Linked DNA regions of Tardiphaga sp. 709. The protein of the gene in region 2 interacts with the protein of the main gene of each other region in a pairwise test. Links are inferred from orthologs where the notes say so. Each region holds a gene or a part of one and is shown on either strand. Other genes may lie near its edges. The genes, in order: RSO67_RS17250 and RSO67_RS04035.

Evidence for each region.
Region 1: the proteins of RSO67_RS04035 (region 2) and RSO67_RS17250 interact in binary tests that used the Escherichia coli proteins (3 or more experiments, as listed by UniProt). The link is inferred for Tardiphaga sp. 709 from one-to-one orthologs.

The regions. Positions count from the first base shown.
Region 1 is NZ_CP135529.1:3,526,437-3,535,621, forward strand. What follows is about bases 2,447-5,959. They hold RSO67_RS17250 (2-oxoglutarate dehydrogenase E1 component), read left to right. Parts: upstream 2,447-2,801; coding sequence 2,802-5,759; downstream 5,760-5,959. Other genes in these bases: RSO67_RS17245 (TetR/AcrR family transcriptional regulator), read left to right, coding at 2,447-2,627; odhB (2-oxoglutarate dehydrogenase complex dihydrolipoyllysine-residue succinyltransferase), read left to right, coding at 5,876-5,959. Also shown: RSO67_RS17235 (acyl-CoA dehydrogenase family protein), read right to left, coding at 1-1,097; RSO67_RS17240 (OsmC family protein), read right to left, coding at 1,165-1,707; more of RSO67_RS17245, read left to right, coding at 1,944-2,446; more of odhB, read left to right, coding at 5,960-7,120; RSO67_RS17260 (SDR family oxidoreductase), read left to right, coding at 7,243-7,989; lpdA (dihydrolipoyl dehydrogenase), read left to right, coding at 8,035-9,185. UniProt on the Escherichia coli protein: E1 component of the 2-oxoglutarate dehydrogenase (OGDH) complex which catalyzes the decarboxylation of 2-oxoglutarate, the first step in the conversion of 2-oxoglutarate to succinyl-CoA and CO(2).
Region 2 is NZ_CP135529.1:759,069-767,671, reverse strand. The notes cover bases 2,592-5,522. They hold RSO67_RS04035 (ABC-F family ATP-binding cassette domain-containing protein), read right to left. Parts: upstream 5,023-5,522; coding sequence 3,160-5,022; downstream 2,592-3,159. Other genes in these bases: RSO67_RS04025 (sulfur globule protein precursor), read right to left, coding at 5,464-5,522; RSO67_RS04030 (hypothetical protein), read right to left, coding at 5,101-5,283; RSO67_RS04040 (hypothetical protein), read left to right, coding at 2,592-3,120. In the rest of the region: RSO67_RS04050 (leucyl aminopeptidase), read left to right, coding at 478-1,980; RSO67_RS04045 (DNA polymerase III subunit chi), read left to right, coding at 1,990-2,442; more of RSO67_RS04040, read left to right, coding at 2,527-2,591; more of RSO67_RS04025, read right to left, coding at 5,523-5,727; ndk (nucleoside-diphosphate kinase), read left to right, coding at 6,007-6,429; RSO67_RS04015 (TerC family protein), read left to right, coding at 6,513-7,346; RSO67_RS04010 (autotransporter outer membrane beta-barrel domain-containing protein), read right to left, coding at 7,421-8,575. UniProt on the Escherichia coli protein: Genetic data indicate it may be involved in ribosome assembly or function.

The DNA.
Region 1 (9,185 bases), 2.8 Mb from region 2 along the record:
GCGAGCATTTTTCTGAGCTGCTTGGTGGCGGGAGTGACGATCGCCACGAAATAGGCTTCACGCAGCCGGCGCTGGGCGCGGTGCGATTTCAGATAGCCACGGGCGCCACAATGCAGCATGGCTGCATGTGCTGCGGCGACGGCGGCATCGCCCGCGCGCAGACGCAGTTCGACGACGCTGCGCCAATAGGCATTGCTGGTATCAAAGGGCGTGGCGACGAGCATCATCGTCTCGGCTTCCATCTTCGCCAGCAGACCCGCGAAATCCTCGGGCTGCTGCGGCAGGAAGCAATTGACGTGGGCGAGCGACGGCTTGACGCTCTCCATGATAGCAACGCAATCGCGCACCAGTCCGAGGCCCATGCCCATCTGCATCAGGATGAACCCCGCGCGAATTTTCTTCACGAAAGGCATCGCCGGTGCCGCGAGCACCTGATCGTCGGGAATGAAGACATCGCGGAATTGCACGGCGTAGGTGCCGGTACCGTCCATGGCGAGGAACGGCTTGCATGGCGTCAGCGAGAGATTCTCGTCTGCGCAGTCGGCGAGGAACATCACCTTCTCGCCGGAGCCGTCATCGAGTTCGAAGATGGTGCCGAACATGTGGTCGGGACCAAGATTCGACACCCATGGCAGAGCACCGCGCACGATATAGCCGCCATCAATGCGGCGACCTTTCAGCTTGAGCTTCTCGATGCCAAAGAAGCTCTTCATCGGATTGGAGAGGCCGGTGCCGCCAAGCAGCTTGCCGCTCGTGGCATCGCTCAGATACTTCGCCTTCAGTGCGGCGTTGTCTGAGTTGAGGATGTACCAGACCAGCGTGTTCTGGCACCACGCCATGAAGGCCGTGGAGCCGCAGGTCTCGCCGATAGTGGTGATGCCCGCGATCGTCTCGCCGAGATCCGCGTGTGCCGACCAGGCACCGACATCGCCGAGATGACGTAGCGCCCGATCCGGATAGATCGTGCCTTCATCGATCTCCAAAGCGATCGGCGAAAGATCGGTGCGCGCGACGGCAGCTATTCGTTCAACGAGCGACGGCGTGTCGCCCGTCACCTCAACATCGTCAGATTTCCGCAGCACTGCCGTCGTGGTCATGTCGATCTCCGTCACACGCAAGGAAGAGAGACTGCGGCCGCATCGCTGCGGCCGCGCTAACTCACATTCAGGCAGAGACTTCGAGATTGACTGGGCGCGTAAACGTGTTGGCGACGGGCGACCACTTCTTGACGTGGATGATCAGCGCATCGATCTCGGCCTGCGGAACGCCTTCGCATTCCATGTCGACCTTGATACGCACATCGGTAAAACCGACCGGCTTCTCGCTGATATCGCCGGTGCCCCAGACAGCTGTGATGTTGAGATCGCCTTCGAGCTGCAGCTCGAGTTTGTTGACGGTCCAGCCACGATGCACGGCATTGGCGTGCAGACCGACGGCGATGCACGAGCCAAGCGCCGCCAATGACGCCTCTGACGGATTCGGCGCAGTGTCGTCGCCGAGCAGCGCCGGCGGCTCATCGACGATGTAAGGCGGCAGGTTGCGGATGTAGTTGGCGTGGCGGAACTTGCCCTCGGCCACCGTTTTGCACTTCAGCGTCTTGATGACATTGGGATTAGCTTTGCCGTTGGCGATCAGCTGTTCGAGGCCGCCTTTGTCAATCGGCGCGAGGCAGCCGGTCAGGGCGGTTTTTGCGGCAACAGCAGTCATTGGTTTTCTCCCTTGGGAATTGGAAAGATACAGAACGTTCTGTAGCTTTGCAGAAACCGTGCCAGCGTCGGCCGATGCGAAAATCATCATGGGATCAGCGAGTTGCACAATTGGCGCAAAATGGGGCGCAGGCTGAACTGCCGCTTAGCGCGGCAAAAGCGTATTTACCCGCTCGAATATTGGTCAGGAACCGATGATCGCTTGCGCCCCGCGCGCGCCATGACATATGACAGGGCATGACTGATGCGATGCCGCAGGCTGTCGAAAGCAATGTTCCGCAGGTAACGCCGCGGGAGCGGCTGATGGACGCGGCAACAAGGCTGTTCTGCAAGAATGGCATCAATGCCACCGGCATAGACGCCATCGTCAGTGAGGCCGGCACGGCGAAAACCACGCTCTACAAGAACTTCAAATCGAAGGACGATCTCGTCGACGCCGTGCTCAAGGCGGAAAGTGAGGCTTGGCGCGGCTGGTTCATTGCAGCCGTGGAACGCGCCAAAACCCCGCGTGAAAAGCTGGATTCTATCTTCCCCGCGCTGAAGAGCTGGTTTGCCGAAGAGACCTATTATGGCTGTGTTTTCATCAATGCAGTCGGCGAGCACTCCAAGGACGAGACCCGGCTGCGCGACATCACGATCCGGCACAAATCGTTTATTCTCAAGCACATCTCCGGACTGGCTGAAGCCGCCGGCGCCAAGAAGCCGGACTTTCTCGCGCACCAGATCGGCCTCTTGATGGACGGCGCCATTGTCGCCGCCATGGTGACCCGCGATCCGACTGTCGCGGACGCCGCCGGTATGGCTGCCAATGCCCTGCTCGACGAGGCCTGCGGACCGCCCAAAATCCGCCGCACCCGGCGCGCCGGACTGCAAGGAGGCGCTGCCGCTTTGGCTAAGGAAGACCTCAGTGTCGTCGACTGAAATCAGCGGACATTATCTCGCGCACAAAGAATTGACGAAATATTCAGTTCTTCGTGCTTTTCAGGGCGCACATTCGGATTAAATAGGGTAGAAGCTCGCTCGACTTTAGGATGGTCCGGCAACCGGATCAGCCCTCGTTAAAATTTCCGCGCGATACCAAATCAGGACGCCATCATGTCTCGCCAGGACGCGAACGCCGCCTTTGCACTCTCCTCATTTCTGCAAGGCGCAAACGCCACTTACATCGACGAACTCTATGCCCGTTACGAAAAGGACCCCTCCTCGGTGGACGCCGAGTGGCAGGAGTTCTTCAAGAGCCTGAAGGACTCGCCCGCCGACGTTCAAAAGAACGCCGAAGGCCCGTCCTGGGAGAAGGCCAACTGGCCGCTGACGCCCAAGGACGACCTGACCTCCGCCATGGACGGCAACTGGGCCCAGGTCGAGAAGGTGATGGGCGCCAAGCTCGCCGCCAAGACCGCGCAGCCCGGTGCTGCCGCCCCGACCGGCGACATCAATCAGGCGACCCGCGATTCGGTGCGCGCCTTGATGCTGATCCGCGCCTTCCGCATGCGCGGCCATTTCCACGCCAATCTCGATCCGCTGGGCATCGAAGGCCAGAAGGATCACGAGGAGCTCGATCCGCGCTCCTACGGCTTCACCGATGCCGACTACGACCGCAAGATCTTCCTCGATAACGTCATCGGCCTCGAATACGGCACGCTGCGCGAGATCGTTGCGATCCTGCAGCGCACCTACTGCCAGACCCTCGGCGTCGAGTTCATGCACATTTCCAACCGCGCACAGAAGGCGTGGATCCAGGAACGTATCGAAGGCCCGGACAAGGAAATCAGCTTCACGCCGGAAGGCCGCCGCGCCATCCTCCAGAAGCTGGTCGAAGCCGACGGCTTCGAGAAGTTTTGCGACGTCAAGTTCACCGGTACCAAGCGCTTCGGCCTCGACGGCGGCGAATCACTGATCCCAGCGCTGGAACAGATCATCAAGCGCGGCGGCAGCCTCGGTGTCCGTGACATCGTCGTCGGCATGCCACATCGCGGTCGCCTCAATGTGTTGACCCAGGTGATGGGCAAGCCGCACCGCGCGCTGTTCCATGAATTCAAGGGCGGCTCGGCCAATCCGGACGAGGTCGAAGGCTCGGGTGACGTCAAGTATCACCTCGGCGCCTCGTCGGATCGCGAGTTCGACAACAACAATATCCATCTGTCGCTGACGGCGAACCCGTCGCATCTTGAAATCGTCGATCCCGTGGTGCTCGGAAAGGTCCGCGCCAAGCAGGACCAGAATGGTGATCCGCCGGACCAGCGTATTTCCGTGCTGCCGCTGCTGATGCATGGCGATGCGGCCTTCGCAGGTCAGGGCGTGGTCGCGGAATGCTTCGCGCTGTCGGACCTGAAGGGCTATCGCACCGGCGGTTCGATCCACTTCATCGTCAACAACCAGATCGGCTTCACCACCTATCCGCGTTACTCCCGTTCGTCGCCCTATCCGTCCGACGTCGCGAAAATGATCGATGCTCCGATCTTCCACGTGAACGGCGACGATCCGGAAGCGGTGGTGTTCGCCGCCAAGATCGCGATCGAGTTCCGGCAGAAGTTCCACAAGCCTGTCGTCATCGACATGTTCTGCTATCGCCGCCACGGCCATAACGAAGGCGACGAGCCAGCGTTCACCCAGCCGGTGATGTACAAGAAGATCGGCGCGCATCAGTCGACGCTGGATATCTATGCCAAGCGCATCATCGCCGATGGCGTGATGACCGAAGGCGAAGTCGACAAGGCGAAGGCCGACTGGCGCGCCCGTCTCGATGCCGAGCTCGAAGCCGGCGCCGGCTACAAGCCGAACAAGGCTGACTGGCTCGACGGCAAGTGGGCCGGCTTCAAATATGCCGACCAGGAGGAAGATCCCCGTCGCGGCGTGACCGGCGTCGACGTCAAGACGCTGAAAGAGATCGGCGCCAAGATCACCAAGGTGCCCGATGGTTTCCGCGTTCACCGCACGGTGCAGCGTTTCCTCGACACCCGCGCCAAGGCGATCGACAGTGGCGAAGGCATCGACTGGGCGACCGGCGAGGCACTGGCATTCTGTACCCTGATGGAAGAAGGCCACCATGTCCGGCTGTCCGGCCAGGACTCGGAGCGCGGTACCTTCTCGCAGCGCCATTCGGTGCTGTTCGACCAGGAAGACGAAAGCCGCTACACGCCGTTCAACCACCTCAAGCCCGACCAGGGTCACTACGAGGTCATCAACTCGCTGCTGTCCGAAGAAGCCGTGCTCGGCTTCGAATACGGCTACTCGCTGGCCGAGCCGAAGGCGCTGACCATCTGGGAAGCGCAGTTCGGCGACTTCGCCAACGGCGCACAGGTGCTGTTCGACCAGTTCATCTCCTCGGGTGAACGCAAGTGGCTGCGTATGTCGGGCCTCGTCTGCCTGCTGCCGCATGGCTATGAAGGCCAGGGCCCGGAGCATTCCTCCGCACGCCTTGAGCGTTTCCTGCAGATGTGTGCGGAAGACAACATGCAGGTGGTCTATCCGACCACTCCGGCCAACTACTTCCACATGCTGCGTCGTCAGTTGAAGCGTGAGATCTGCAAGCCGCTGATCGTCATGACGCCGAAGTCGCTGCTGCGCCACAAGCGTGCGGTGTCGAAGCTGAGCGAACTCGGTGCCGACACCTCGTTCCACCGCGTGTTGTTCGACGATGCGGAGAAGCTGCCGGACGAGAAGATCAAGCTCACCGCCGACAACAAGATCCGTCGCGTCGTGCTGTGCTCGGGCAAGGTCTATTACGACCTCTACGAGGAGCGCGAGAAGCGCGGCATCGACGATGTCTACCTGATGCGCATCGAGCAGCTCTATCCGGTGCCGCTGAAGACGCTGGTGCAGGAGCTGACCCGCTTCAAGGGTGCGGAATTCGTCTGGTGTCAGGAAGAGCCGCGCAACATGGGCGGCTGGCACTTCATCGAACCGTATCTTGAATGGGTGCTCAACCAGATCAACGCCACCCACAAGCGTCCGCGTTACGCCGGCCGCGCAGCTTCGGCAGCGACCGCCACCGGCCTGATGTCCAAGCATCTCGCCCAGCTCAAGGCCTTCCTCGACGAAGCGCTCGGCTAAGCCTCCATTCTGTTGGCGAATGCCCCGCACCCGCGGGGCATTCGCATATTCCCATTGATTTCAAGTTCAGGCAGGGATGACCGAGCGGGTCGCCACGCCACAAGAGGAAATAGACAATGACTGAAATTCGCGTTCCCACGCTCGGCGAATCCGTGACGGAAGCCACCATCGGCCGCTGGTTCAAGAAGGCTGGCGATGCCGTCGCCGTTGACGAGCCGTTGGTCGAACTCGAGACCGACAAGGTCACGATCGAGGTGCCCGCGCCGTCCGCTGGCGTACTCGGCGAAATCGTTGCCAAGGATGGCGAGACCGTCGCTGTCGGCGCACTGCTCGGCCAGATCACCGATGGTGCCGGTGGCGCCAAACCGGCTGCTGCTCCCGCGAAGCCCGCTGCCCCGGCTCCGGCCGCTGCACCTGCCGCTGCTGCGCCTGCTCCCGCTCAGAAGTCCGCACCCGTCGATGCGCCGCTGGCGCCGTCGGTCCGCAAGATCTCGGCAGAGAGCGGCATCGATGCCGCCACCGTCCCCGGCTCGGGCAAGGATGGCCGCGTGACCAAGGGCGACATGCTCGCTGCGATCGAAAAGGCTGCGTCAGCACCGACGCCGATCAATCAGTCTGCCGCCGCCGTGCAGGTACGCGCGCCGTCACCCGCTGACGATGCTGCCCGCGAAGAGCGCGTGAAAATGACGCGTCTGCGTCAGACCATCGCGCGCCGTCTCAAGGACGTGCAGAACACCGCCGCGATGCTCACGACCTTCAACGAAGTCGACATGACCAACGTGATGGCGCTGCGCTCGCAGTACAAGGATGTGTTCGAGAAGAAGCACGGCACCAAGCTCGGCTTCATGGGCTTCTTCACCAAGGCCTGCGTGCAGGCGCTGAAGGATATTCCGGCCGTGAACGCCGAGATCGATGGCTCCGACCTGATCTACAAGAACTACTATCACGTCGGCGTTGCCGTCGGCACTGACAAGGGCCTCGTCGTTCCCGTGGTGCGCGACTGCGATACCAAGTCGATCTCCGACATCGAAAAAACCATTGCGGATTTCGGCAAGCGCGCCCGCGACGGCCAGCTCAAGATCGACGAAATGCAGGGTGGCACATTCACCATCACCAATGGCGGCATCTACGGCTCGCTGATGTCGACGCCGATCCTGAACGCACCGCAGTCGGCCATCCTCGGCATGCACAAGATCCAGGAACGCCCGGTCGTGGTCGGCGGCAAGATCGAGATCCGTCCGATGATGTATCTGGCGGTGTCCTACGATCACCGCGTGATCGACGGCAAGGAAGCCGTGACCTTCCTCGTCCGCGTCAAGGAAAGCCTGGAAGATCCGGCCCGTCTCGTTCTGGATCTCTGATCTCTCCTTATTCACTATTATCAGCCGGTAGCGGAGACGCTGCCGGTTGATGACCAAGAAGCCTTGATATCCGAAGCCTCGATACCTGAAGTCTTGGCACCTCAGCGAAGCTGGAGCAGGACATGACCGATAGCGTCATCATCATCACTGGTGGTAGCCGGGGTATCGGCCGCGCAACGGCGCTCAAGGCCGCGGCACGCGGGTTCAAGGTCGTGGTCGGCTTTGCCAGCAACGAAGCCGCCGCCAACGAGGTCGTTTCGAAGATCGAAGCGACCAACGGCAAGGCCATCGCGGTGAAATGCGATGTCGGCTCCGAGGCTGACATTCTTGCGCTGTTCAAGGCAGCGGACGCCTTTGGTCCTCTCGGCGCCCTGATCAACAATGCCGGCATCGTCGGCCCTTCCATCCGCGTCGATCAGATGACTGCCGAACGCATCGCCAACATGATGACGGTGAATGTCACCGGAAGCATTCTCTGCGCCCGCGAAGCCGTGAAGCGGATGTCGACCAAGCATGGCGGCAAGGGTGGCGTCATCGTCAATCTGTCATCGGTAGCCGCCAAACTGGGTGCGCCCAACACCTATGTCGACTATGCCGCGTCGAAGGGCGCGATCGATTCCTTCACCATCGGATTGGGATACGAAGTCGCAGCCGAAGGGATTCGCGTTGCCGGCATTCGGCCCGGTTTGATCGATACTGATATCCACGCATCAGGCGGCGAGCCGGATCGCGCGCATCGTCTTTCCGTCAACGTCCCGATGAAACGCGTCGGTACTGCGGATGAAGTTGCCAATGCCATCGTCTGGTTGCTGTCGGAGGACGCTTCCTACGTCACATCCACCATTCTCGACGTGTCCGGTGGCCGCTGAGGCCCTGACACCCCACATCATCTGAAGACAATACAGGACTGCATCATGGCTTCTTACGACCTCGTTGTTATCGGCACCGGACCCGGTGGTTATGTCTGCGCGATTCGCGCGGCGCAGCTCGGCATGAAGGTCGCCGTCGTCGAGAAGAACAGCACGCTGGGCGGTACGTGCCTGAACATCGGCTGCATGCCTTCGAAGGCTTTGCTCTATTCGTCGGAGCTTTTTGAGGAAGCCGGCCACTCCTTCGGCAAAATGGGCATCAAGGTCTCGGCGCCCACGCTGGATCTGCCGGCGCTGATGAACTTCAAGCAGCAGGGCATCGACGGCAACGTCAAGGGCGTCGAATTCCTGATGAAGAAGAATAAGATCGATGTCGTGATGGGCACCGGCCGTGTGCTCGGCACCGGCAAGGTCGAAGTCACCGGCGCTGACGGCAAGGCCCAGACGCTGGAGACAAAGAACATCGTCATCGCTACCGGCTCTGACGTCGCGAAGTTGAAGGGCATCGAGATCGACGAGAAGCGCATCGTGTCGTCGACCGGCGCGCTATCCCTCGACAAGGTGCCGGAGAAGATGATCGTGGTCGGCGCCGGCGTGATCGGCCTCGAACTTGGCTCGGTGTGGCGCCGCCTCGGCGCCGAAGTCACCGTGGTGGAATTCCTCGACCGTATCCTGCCCGGCATGGATGGCGAAGTCGCCAGGCAGTTCCAGCGCATGCTCGAGAAGCAGGGCATGACCTTCAAGCTCGGTGCCAAGGTCACCGGCGTCGATACGTCGGGTAAGAAACTGAAGGCGCAGATCGAGCCAGCCGCGGGCGGCGCTGCCGAATCCATCGAAGCCGATGTGATTCTCGTGGCGATCGGACGCGTGGCTTACACCGAAGCGCTTGGCCTCAAGGAGGCAGGTGTCGAGCTCGATGAACGCGGTCGCGTCAAGATCGACCATCACTTCTCGAGCAACGTGAAGGGCATCTACGCGATCGGCGACGTCGTCGCCGGCCCGATGCTGGCGCACAAAGCGGAAGACGAAGGCGTTGCCTGCGCCGAGCTTCTCGCCGGCCAGGCCGGTCATGTGAACTATGACGTGATCCCGGGCGTCGTCTACACCACGCCGGAAGTCGCCGCCGTCGGCAAGACCGAGGAAGAGCTCAAGGCTGCCGGTATCGCTTACAATGTCGGCAAGTTCCCGTTCACGGC
Region 2 (8,603 bases):
TTAAAGCCGCCCGCATATCCAATCCCGCAAGGGGACCCCCAAAAGGACATGCCGCGATCCTCACAAGCCCATCATCTCACTTAGCATCCCTTTGATTGGTCAACAAAATGGCCGGGGGATGGCTCGCTCAAGATATGGTTAATTATGTGCCCGATGTGTCCCTTGGGCCACTGAAATGCTTCGCAACTCACTTGGCGGCGAGGAACCGGGTTCGTCGGTAGGGCCCGTTTGTTGGCAAGACCGTCACCTAAGGTCAGAGTCGACACATTCGGACACAGGCAATGCCCGAATCGTGGGTTACGCGCGGTTGGGTTTCCCTCGGGGGAAACACAAGAAACTATCGATCCTTGGCGGTTTCGGTCAGAACCTGTCTTGACGGTTCACGCTGCGACGACAACAAAACACTTGAACCCCGCCGCACTGACCGGATTCCGCGCCGACCCCTGCGACAGCCCTGATCTTCTGGAGGAATTTGCCATGTCCGACGCCGTCAAGGTCGGCTTCGTCCCGTTTGCTAATGCTGCGCGCGGTGCTCTTGTGGTGTTCTGCGACGAAACGTTGAAATTCGGTCCTGCCGCGACCAAGGCTCTCGGGGACGCCGCAGCAACTGTGAAGCGCGCGGCTACAACCAGCAAGTTCAAGGGCAAGAGCGCATCGACGCTCGACATCCTGGCCCCGGACGGCATCAAGGCGTCGCGTCTCATCGTGATCGGCACCGGCAAGCCGGCCGATCTGAAGGAGACCGATCTGCTGAAATTTGGCGGCGTGCTCGCCGGCAAGGTCGGCGGCAGCAATGAGGCGGTGACCGTCATCGCGGAGCTGGCTTCGGGGGCAATGATGCCGGAGCAGGCGGCATCGGTCGCCTCCGGCGTATTGCTGCGCGCTTACAAATTCGATCGTTACAAAACCAAGAAGAAGGAAGCCGATGAGACGCCCGGCAGCGTCGCGGTTTCGCTGGCCGTGAGCGACGTCGCCGCAGCCAAGAGGGCCTTTGCGCCGGGCAATCATATCGTGAACGGTGTCGTGCTGGCCCGCGAGCTCGTGAATGAGCCGCCGAATGTGCTGTTTCCCGCCGAATTTGCGCGCCGCGCAGGTGAGTTAAAGAAGCTCGGCGTCACGGTCGAAGTGCTCGACGTCAAGGCGATGACCAAGCTTGGCATGGGCGCGCTGCTCGGCGTATCCCAGGGATCTGTGCGTCCCGGCCGCATGGTGGTGATGCGCTGGAACGGTGGCAAGAAGGGTGAGCAGCCTGTCGCCTTCATCGGCAAGGGCGTGACCTTCGATACCGGCGGCATCTCCATCAAGCCGGCCGGCAGCATGGAAGACATGAAGGGCGATATGGGCGGCGCAGCCTGCGTCGTTGGCCTGATGCATGCACTCGCGGGCCGCAAGGCCAAGGTCAATGTCGTCGGCGCCATCGGCATCGTCGAAAACATGCCGGATGGCAACGCGCAGCGTCCGGGCGACATCGTGACGTCGATGTCCGGTCAGACCATCGAAATCATCAACACCGACGCTGAAGGCCGTCTCGTACTGGCCGATGTGCTCTGGTATGTGGCGAAGAAGTTCAAGCCGAAATTCATGGTCGATCTGGCGACGCTGACCGGTGCGATCATGGTCGCGCTCGGTACCGAATATGCCGGCATGTTCTCCAACAATGATGAACTCGCTGAGCGTCTGTCCACCGTCGGACAGACCACCGGCGAACGTGTCTGGCGGATGCCGCTCGGTCCGGAATACGACAAGCAGATCGACTCGCAATTCGCCGACATGAAGAACACCGGCACGCGCAATGGCGGCTCGATCACTGCGGCGCAGTTCCTGCAGCGTTTCGTCGACGATACGCCGTGGGCGCATCTCGATATCGCCGGCACCGCCATGGGCGCGCCGAAGACCGAGATCAATCAGAGCTGGGGCTCGGGTTACGGCGTGCGGCTGCTGGATCGGCTTGTTGCTGATTATTACGAGGCGAAGAAGTAGTCCGACACGATGACCGAGGTCCTGTTCTATCACCTGCAGAACATGACGCTGGAGAGCGTGCTGCCGCCGCTGCTCGAGAAGTCACTCGAGCGCGGCTGGCGTGTCGTAGTGCAATCCACATCAGAAGAGCGCGCCGATGCGCTCGATGCGCATTTGTGGACCTATCGTGATGATTCATTTCTGCCGCACGCGACCTGGCGTGTGGCAGACGCGGCGGATCAGCCGATCATTCTCGCGATCGAAGAGGGCAATCCCAATCGTGCCCAGGTCCGGTTCCTTGTGGACAGCGCGGCGGTGCCGGCCGATGCCGACGGCTATGAGCGCATGGTGCTGGTATTTAACGGCGACGATGCCGATGCACTCGCTGCAGCGCGAGCAGCCTGGACTGATTGTAAGGCGAGGGGCTTTACCGCCACTTACTGGCAGACCGATGAACGTGGCCGGTGGCAGCGCAAGAATTAGCTGGCGATTGGCGATCTGCTGCAATTAATGATAATTGTAGATTTCCTCACCGGTATCTACCGCTGTGTCATGGTAGTGCCGCAAATGAATGATGTTACAGGCGCTTATCGCCTGTCTTGGGGTTGCGTAATCGTGCGACAAGAAAAGCTTCATCGAAACGGTCTGCTCGTGCTGCTGCTTGCTGCGCCATTGCTTGCTGGCTGCGCCGGCGTGGGCGGTGACGCATTCTCCACGGATCTGCTGTCCAAGGATGCCGACTGGTTCTCCAAGCCAGGTCGCGTATTCATCAAGAATGTTTCGATCGAGACGCCGCCGCTGTCGCCTGAGCAGGCCGTCAGTCCGCAGGATCTCATCAGCGCTGACGGTGCGTGCCCGGGCATGGCGCCGCGTGATGCCAACGCGCTTGCCGATGGTACCGCAGGTGCGCCGGTTCAAACTGGCGTCGTGGCGCTCGGCCATACCGAATGCGACGTGGCGCGTGGTGCAGGCGCACCCGACAATGTCAGCCTCTCGACCAGCCCGCGCGGCGATCGCGTTGCCGTGCTGACCTATCTGCGCGGTCCGCGTGCTGGCATCTATACGTTTACCGCCGGTCGTCTGACCGTGGTCGAACGCGGTCCGGAAGTTGAGCAGCCGAAGACCGCGCGTCCGAAGGCCAAGAAGCGCGCCGCGACCTGATCCTTTCGTGATGATGTCGAAGTAAGCGACGGCTGCGTTTCAGCCGTTCGCTTCTTCATGCAGAGAACTCGCGCTCAGCCATTGCTCTTCGGCGCGTTGCAATGCGTCCGCCGCAGCGGCGCGGGCTTTGGTGAGTTGCGTGGCCTGCTTCGGATCCTTCTTGAACAGGTCGGGCAATGCGAGCGCAGTATCGATCTTGGCGATGATGGCGGTGATCCGCTCCATCTCGGATTCTGCTTCGGCGACCTGCTGCTTGAGCGGGACTTTCTTTTCTTTAGGCTTCGCCAGTTTTTCGCGGTCCGTGTTTGCGCGGTCGCGCGTCGGCGCGCGCATGCCGCGGGCTTGCATGACGACTTTGCGATAGTCGTCGAGATCGCCGTCGAAATTGGTGACGGTGCGGTCGGCCACAACCCAGAGCTGGTCTGCGCAGGCCTCGATCAGATAGCGATCATGGGAGACCATGATCACCGCGCCGGGGAATTCGTTGATCGCCTCGGCCAGCGCTGCGCGGCTGTCGATATCGAGATGGTTGGTCGGTTCGTCCAGGATGATCATGTTCGGACCGTAGAAAGTTGCGAGCCCCAGCAGTAGCCGCGCCTTTTCGCCGCCGGACAGGCTTTTTACGATCGTATCCGCGGCCTTGCCGGAAAAGCCGATATTGCCGGCACGCGCGCGGATTTTCGATTCCGGCATGTCGGGCATCAGCTTGCGGACGTGATCATAGACGGAGTTGTCCATCACCAGCTCGTCGAGCTGATGCTGGGCAAAGTAAGCGATCGACAGTTTGTCGGCGCGGGTGATCGATCCTGAAAATGGTTTCAGCTTGTTCGCCAGCAGCTTGACGAGCGTTGACTTGCCATTACCGTTGGAGCCGAGCAGGGCAATGCGATCCTCGGTATCGATGCGGAGTGTCACCTGATTGAGTACCGGCTTGCCGGGCTCATAGCCGACCGACACATTGTCCACCGCGAGAATCGGCGGCGACAGGATCTTCTCGGGCGCAGGGAAGACGATCTCGCGCACGTCTTGCGTTACCAGCGCTGAGATTGGCTTCATGCGCTCAAGCATCTTTACGCGCGATTGTGCCTGACGTGCCTTGGAGGCCTTGGCCTTGAAGCGATCGACGAAGTCCTGCAGCCGCTTGCGCTCGGCTTCCTGACGCTTGACGTTCTTGGCGTCGAGCGCCTCCTTGTTGGCGCGGAACTCTTCGTAATTTGAGTAAGTCCCGCGATAATGCACGAGCTTGCCGCGGTCGAGATGCAGGATCTCGTTCACCGACGTATCGAGCAGGTCGCGGTCATGGCTGATGACGATGACCGTGCGCGGATAGTTGGCGAGATGATCCTCGAGCCACAGCGTGCCTTCGAGATCGAGATAGTTGGTCGGTTCGTCTAGCAACAACAGGTCCGGCGCCGAAAACAGCGTCGCTGCAAGTGCCACGCGCATGCGCCAGCCACCGGAGAATTCGGAACAGGAGCGCAACTGGGCTTCAGCTGAGAAGCCAAGGCCGCTCAGAATCGCTGCGGCGCGAGCGGGCGCGGAATGCGCATCGATATCGACAAGGCGGGTCTGGATGTCGGAAATGCGCTCCGGATCGGAGGCAGTCTCGGCTTCCTTCAGCAGCGCGTCGCGCTCGAGATCGGCTTTCAAGACGACGGAGATCAAGCTTTCGGGGCCGTCTGGCGCCTCCTGGGCGAGGCTGCCAATACGCCAGCGGGGCGGGATCGAGATACTCCCGGTTTCTGTGGCCAGATCGCCGCGAATGGCATGAAAAAGTGTCGATTTACCGACGCCGTTGCGGCCGACGAAACCCACGCGGGCTCCCGGCGCAATCTGTACCGTGCTCTCGTCAATGAGCAGGCGTCCGGCGATCCGGATCGAAATGTCTGTGATGGAAAGCATGCGGGGTTGTCACCGCTGCGACGCACAAAGGCAACCCCGATTTGGTCGCCAACGGTGCGTAGAAGATCAATTCTGCTGTTAACGGCTGCCGGTGTTTTCATCCTGCTGCCGCATCCGGTCGATCAGCGTCTGCAGATGGGAGGGCAGGGCATCGTCCGGGCCGACATCCCGGCGCAGCCGTTCGCCGATGGCATTGCAAATCGCCACGCTGGTGGTGCGGTCGATGTGCTCTTCGCCATTATTGATGAACTGGTTCTGCATTGTCTTCCCGGCGCTCGTGGCAGTTGAATGACACTAAGGCAAGTCGTGCGGGCCGAAATTGTTTCAAGATTTATGGATTTGAGGCTGTTTGAGTCAAAATTCGATGAATCGTCGATGGATCTGCCAAGAAAAAGCCCGGCCGAGGGAACGGCCGGGCGGTATTTTACTGTTAGTGGAGCGTCAGTAGCAGCGATTGACCAGTCGCCAACGCGGTCCCCACGGGGTCGGAACGACCCGGCGGACGAGACATCCGCCGCCGCCATAGCCGTAAACCGGCCCGCCGACGAAGCGTGGTCCGCCCCAGCCGCGATGCCAGCCGCCGCCATGCCAGCCACCGCCGTGCCATCCGCCGTGGCCTCCCCAGGCGGAAGCCGAGGTGGGAGCCAGCGCCGCGGCGCCCAATGAGGCCGCTGCAACCAAAGTCAGTGCGATCTTGCGGAACATTCTCATCTCCTCTGGTGCGGCGCGTGTTGCGCCTGCTGTGAATATGGCGCCGGGGGCAAATGCCGTTGGCCGGGGTCATTGCAGGCAGTCTAGGAGGGGAAAGCTGAACCGGATCGCGCCAGCCCTGTCAGGAATGGTTCATGTGGATGACATCTAGGTAATTTCGAGCGCCGGATCTGCCAAAATGGGGCCTGCGACATTTGGACGGATCGCTTGCCGTTCCCGGATAGCGTCGATATAAGCCGCCATCTTCCAGCGACTGTTATTCAAGGATAAATCATGGCTATCGAGCGTACCTTTTCGATTCTGAAGCCCGACGCGACCGAGCGCAATCTGACCGGTGCGATCAACGCGCTGATCGAAAAGGCCGGCCTGCGGATCGTCGCGCAGAAGCGCATCCGTATGACCCGCGAACAGGCCGGCACTTTCTACGCCGTTCACAAGGAACGCCCGTTCTTCGGCGAACTGGTGGACTTCATGACCTCGGGTCCTGTTGTCGTGCAGGTGCTGGAAGGCGAGAACGCCGTCCTCAAGCATCGCGATGTGATGGGCGCAACCGACCCGTCGAAGGCTGCTGATGGCACCATCCGCAAGCTTCACGCCAAGTCGATCGGCGAGAACTCGGTGCACGGTTCGGACGCCCCGGAAACTGCAGCGATCGAGATCGCACAGTTCTTCTCGGGCAACGAGATCGTCGGCTAAACTTCCAGCCGAATTGACGACCGGTCGGCGCGCGGGGGCGCGCCGACCTTTCCAATCAAAACGAACAAACAAAGGGGCGCGCTGTGGACTGGTTGCTGCATATTCTCGATCCGGCGACGATCAAGTCGGTTTTCGTTCAGTTTCAGGTCGAAATGCAGCAGCCCGCATTCTGGGTAGCCGTCGGCAAGATCATCTGGATCAACGTTCTGCTGTCCGGCGACAACGCCCTCGTGATCGCGCTGGCCTGCCGCGGCCTCGAACCGAAGCAGCGCATGTGGGGCATGATCCTCGGCGCCGCTGCGGCCGTCATCCTGCGTATCATTTTCACCGGCATCGTCGCCACATTGATGGAATTGCCCTACCTCAAGCTGGTGGGCGGTCTCGCGCTGATCGTGATCGCGGCCAAACTGCTGGTTCCCGAGCAGGAAGAAGAGGACGGCGTCAAGGCTGCCTCGCATCTGTGGGCCGCTGTGCAGATCGTCGTCGTCGCCGATATCGTGATGAGCCTCGACAACGTCATTGCAGTTGCTGCCGCTGCCAATGGCAGCGTGCCGCTGTTGATCCTCGGTCTCGCCATCAGCGTGCCGCTGATTGTGGCTGGCGCGGCGTTGATCATGGCGCTGCTGACCCGTCTGCCGGTTCTGGTCTGGCTCGGTGCGGCCCTGCTGGGCTGGGTCGCCGGCGAAGTGATCGCGACGGATCCTGCGGTCCTGCCGCTGATGCACAGCTTCTTCAGCGGTTCGGTCGGCACTGGCCTCGACAGCCTGATGTCATCGCTGGGCCTTGGTATTCGTTTCACCAATGGGGGGCATGGTGGCGAGATCGTCTGCGGTCTGATTGGTGTCGCTGTGGTGCTCGCTGTTGGAACGCTGTGGCGTCGTCGCAGCATGGCAGGGCACGCCGAGCAGGCGGCCTAATTCAATAAAAACGCAAAGCGGGCGAGGGGCATTTGCCTTTCGCCCGCTTTTTTGTTTCTGGAATCCGGTGGTTTCTAGAACTTGAATTCGAAGCCCAGCGTTCCCTGGTGGGACTGCGAATAGGCGCGGAACTTGCCGTCATAATTGAGATAGAGACGTGCGGTGTTGCTGAGGCTCAGCGACGCCGATGCGCCGGCATCCGCGCCGTACTGGCTTTCGCCGATCCCCTGAACGGTGATGCTTTCGGAACCCAGGCTAACCGTAACGTTGCTAAAGCGCTGATGCACGTTGTCGACGAATTTGGCATAGCCCGACAGATCCAGAATCTTCTGATCGAATATCCAGTAACGTCCGACTTCTGCGCCAATCAGGATACGCGCACGCTCGGCTGAGGCGCCGCTCGCATTGACGGGATTGAGGCCGCCAAGTTCCTGCATCGCGCCTGTTGTGGCGCGGGTGTATTCGAACGCGGCCTTGGGTACGATGCGCGCCTGTTCGTAAGTCCAGTAGTAGCTCAGCTCGGTGAGCGCGCCGTCGATCCGCGCATTGTAGCCGGCGCTGGCGAGCCCGAGGCCCGTATCGCGGCGGGAGTTGATATCGCCGAAGCCGTGCACCAATGCGATTGCCCAGGTCCACGCACCCTGATCGACCGATGCGTTGAGGCCGATTTGCGTGAGGTCGAGCGTCGCGGATTGCAGCGCCAGCGGAATATCGATCGTGGTGTGGCTCTGGTCCACCGACAGCCCGACATTGACGCCCGGCATCAGCCGCGCGCCGATCCCGGCGACGCCGCCGATGGTTCTGCGCTTGTCGCCGACGAAACCTCCGAACGCGCTTGTATTCGCGCCGACGCCATAGAATTCAGCCCAGCTTCGGAACCGTGGCGCTTCGGTGGTCTCCGATGCGCCGCCGCCGCCGGGATTGGTGCGCGACGCGCGGTTGAAGCCGTAGCTCGCCTGATCGCCGAGGCGACGCAGGAACTGGCTACCGAGATCGCCAATGGCGATGCCGGCGGATTGCCCGGCATTGAAGTCGGTTGATGAGGGCACCGGTGCGGCTGCTGGCGGCGGTGTCGTCGGTGGCGGCGTGGTAGGCGGCGGTGCGACCTGGGCAGATGCGAACGAAGGCGCAACCACAAGCGCAACGGCGACGCCGAGTACAATAGTCCGACACTGCCGACTGGCAGCCGGCGTCCTGTCCGTTCGGGCGTATCGCGATGAATCGCGCATTGTCACTCTTTTCGAAATTGTCGCTGCA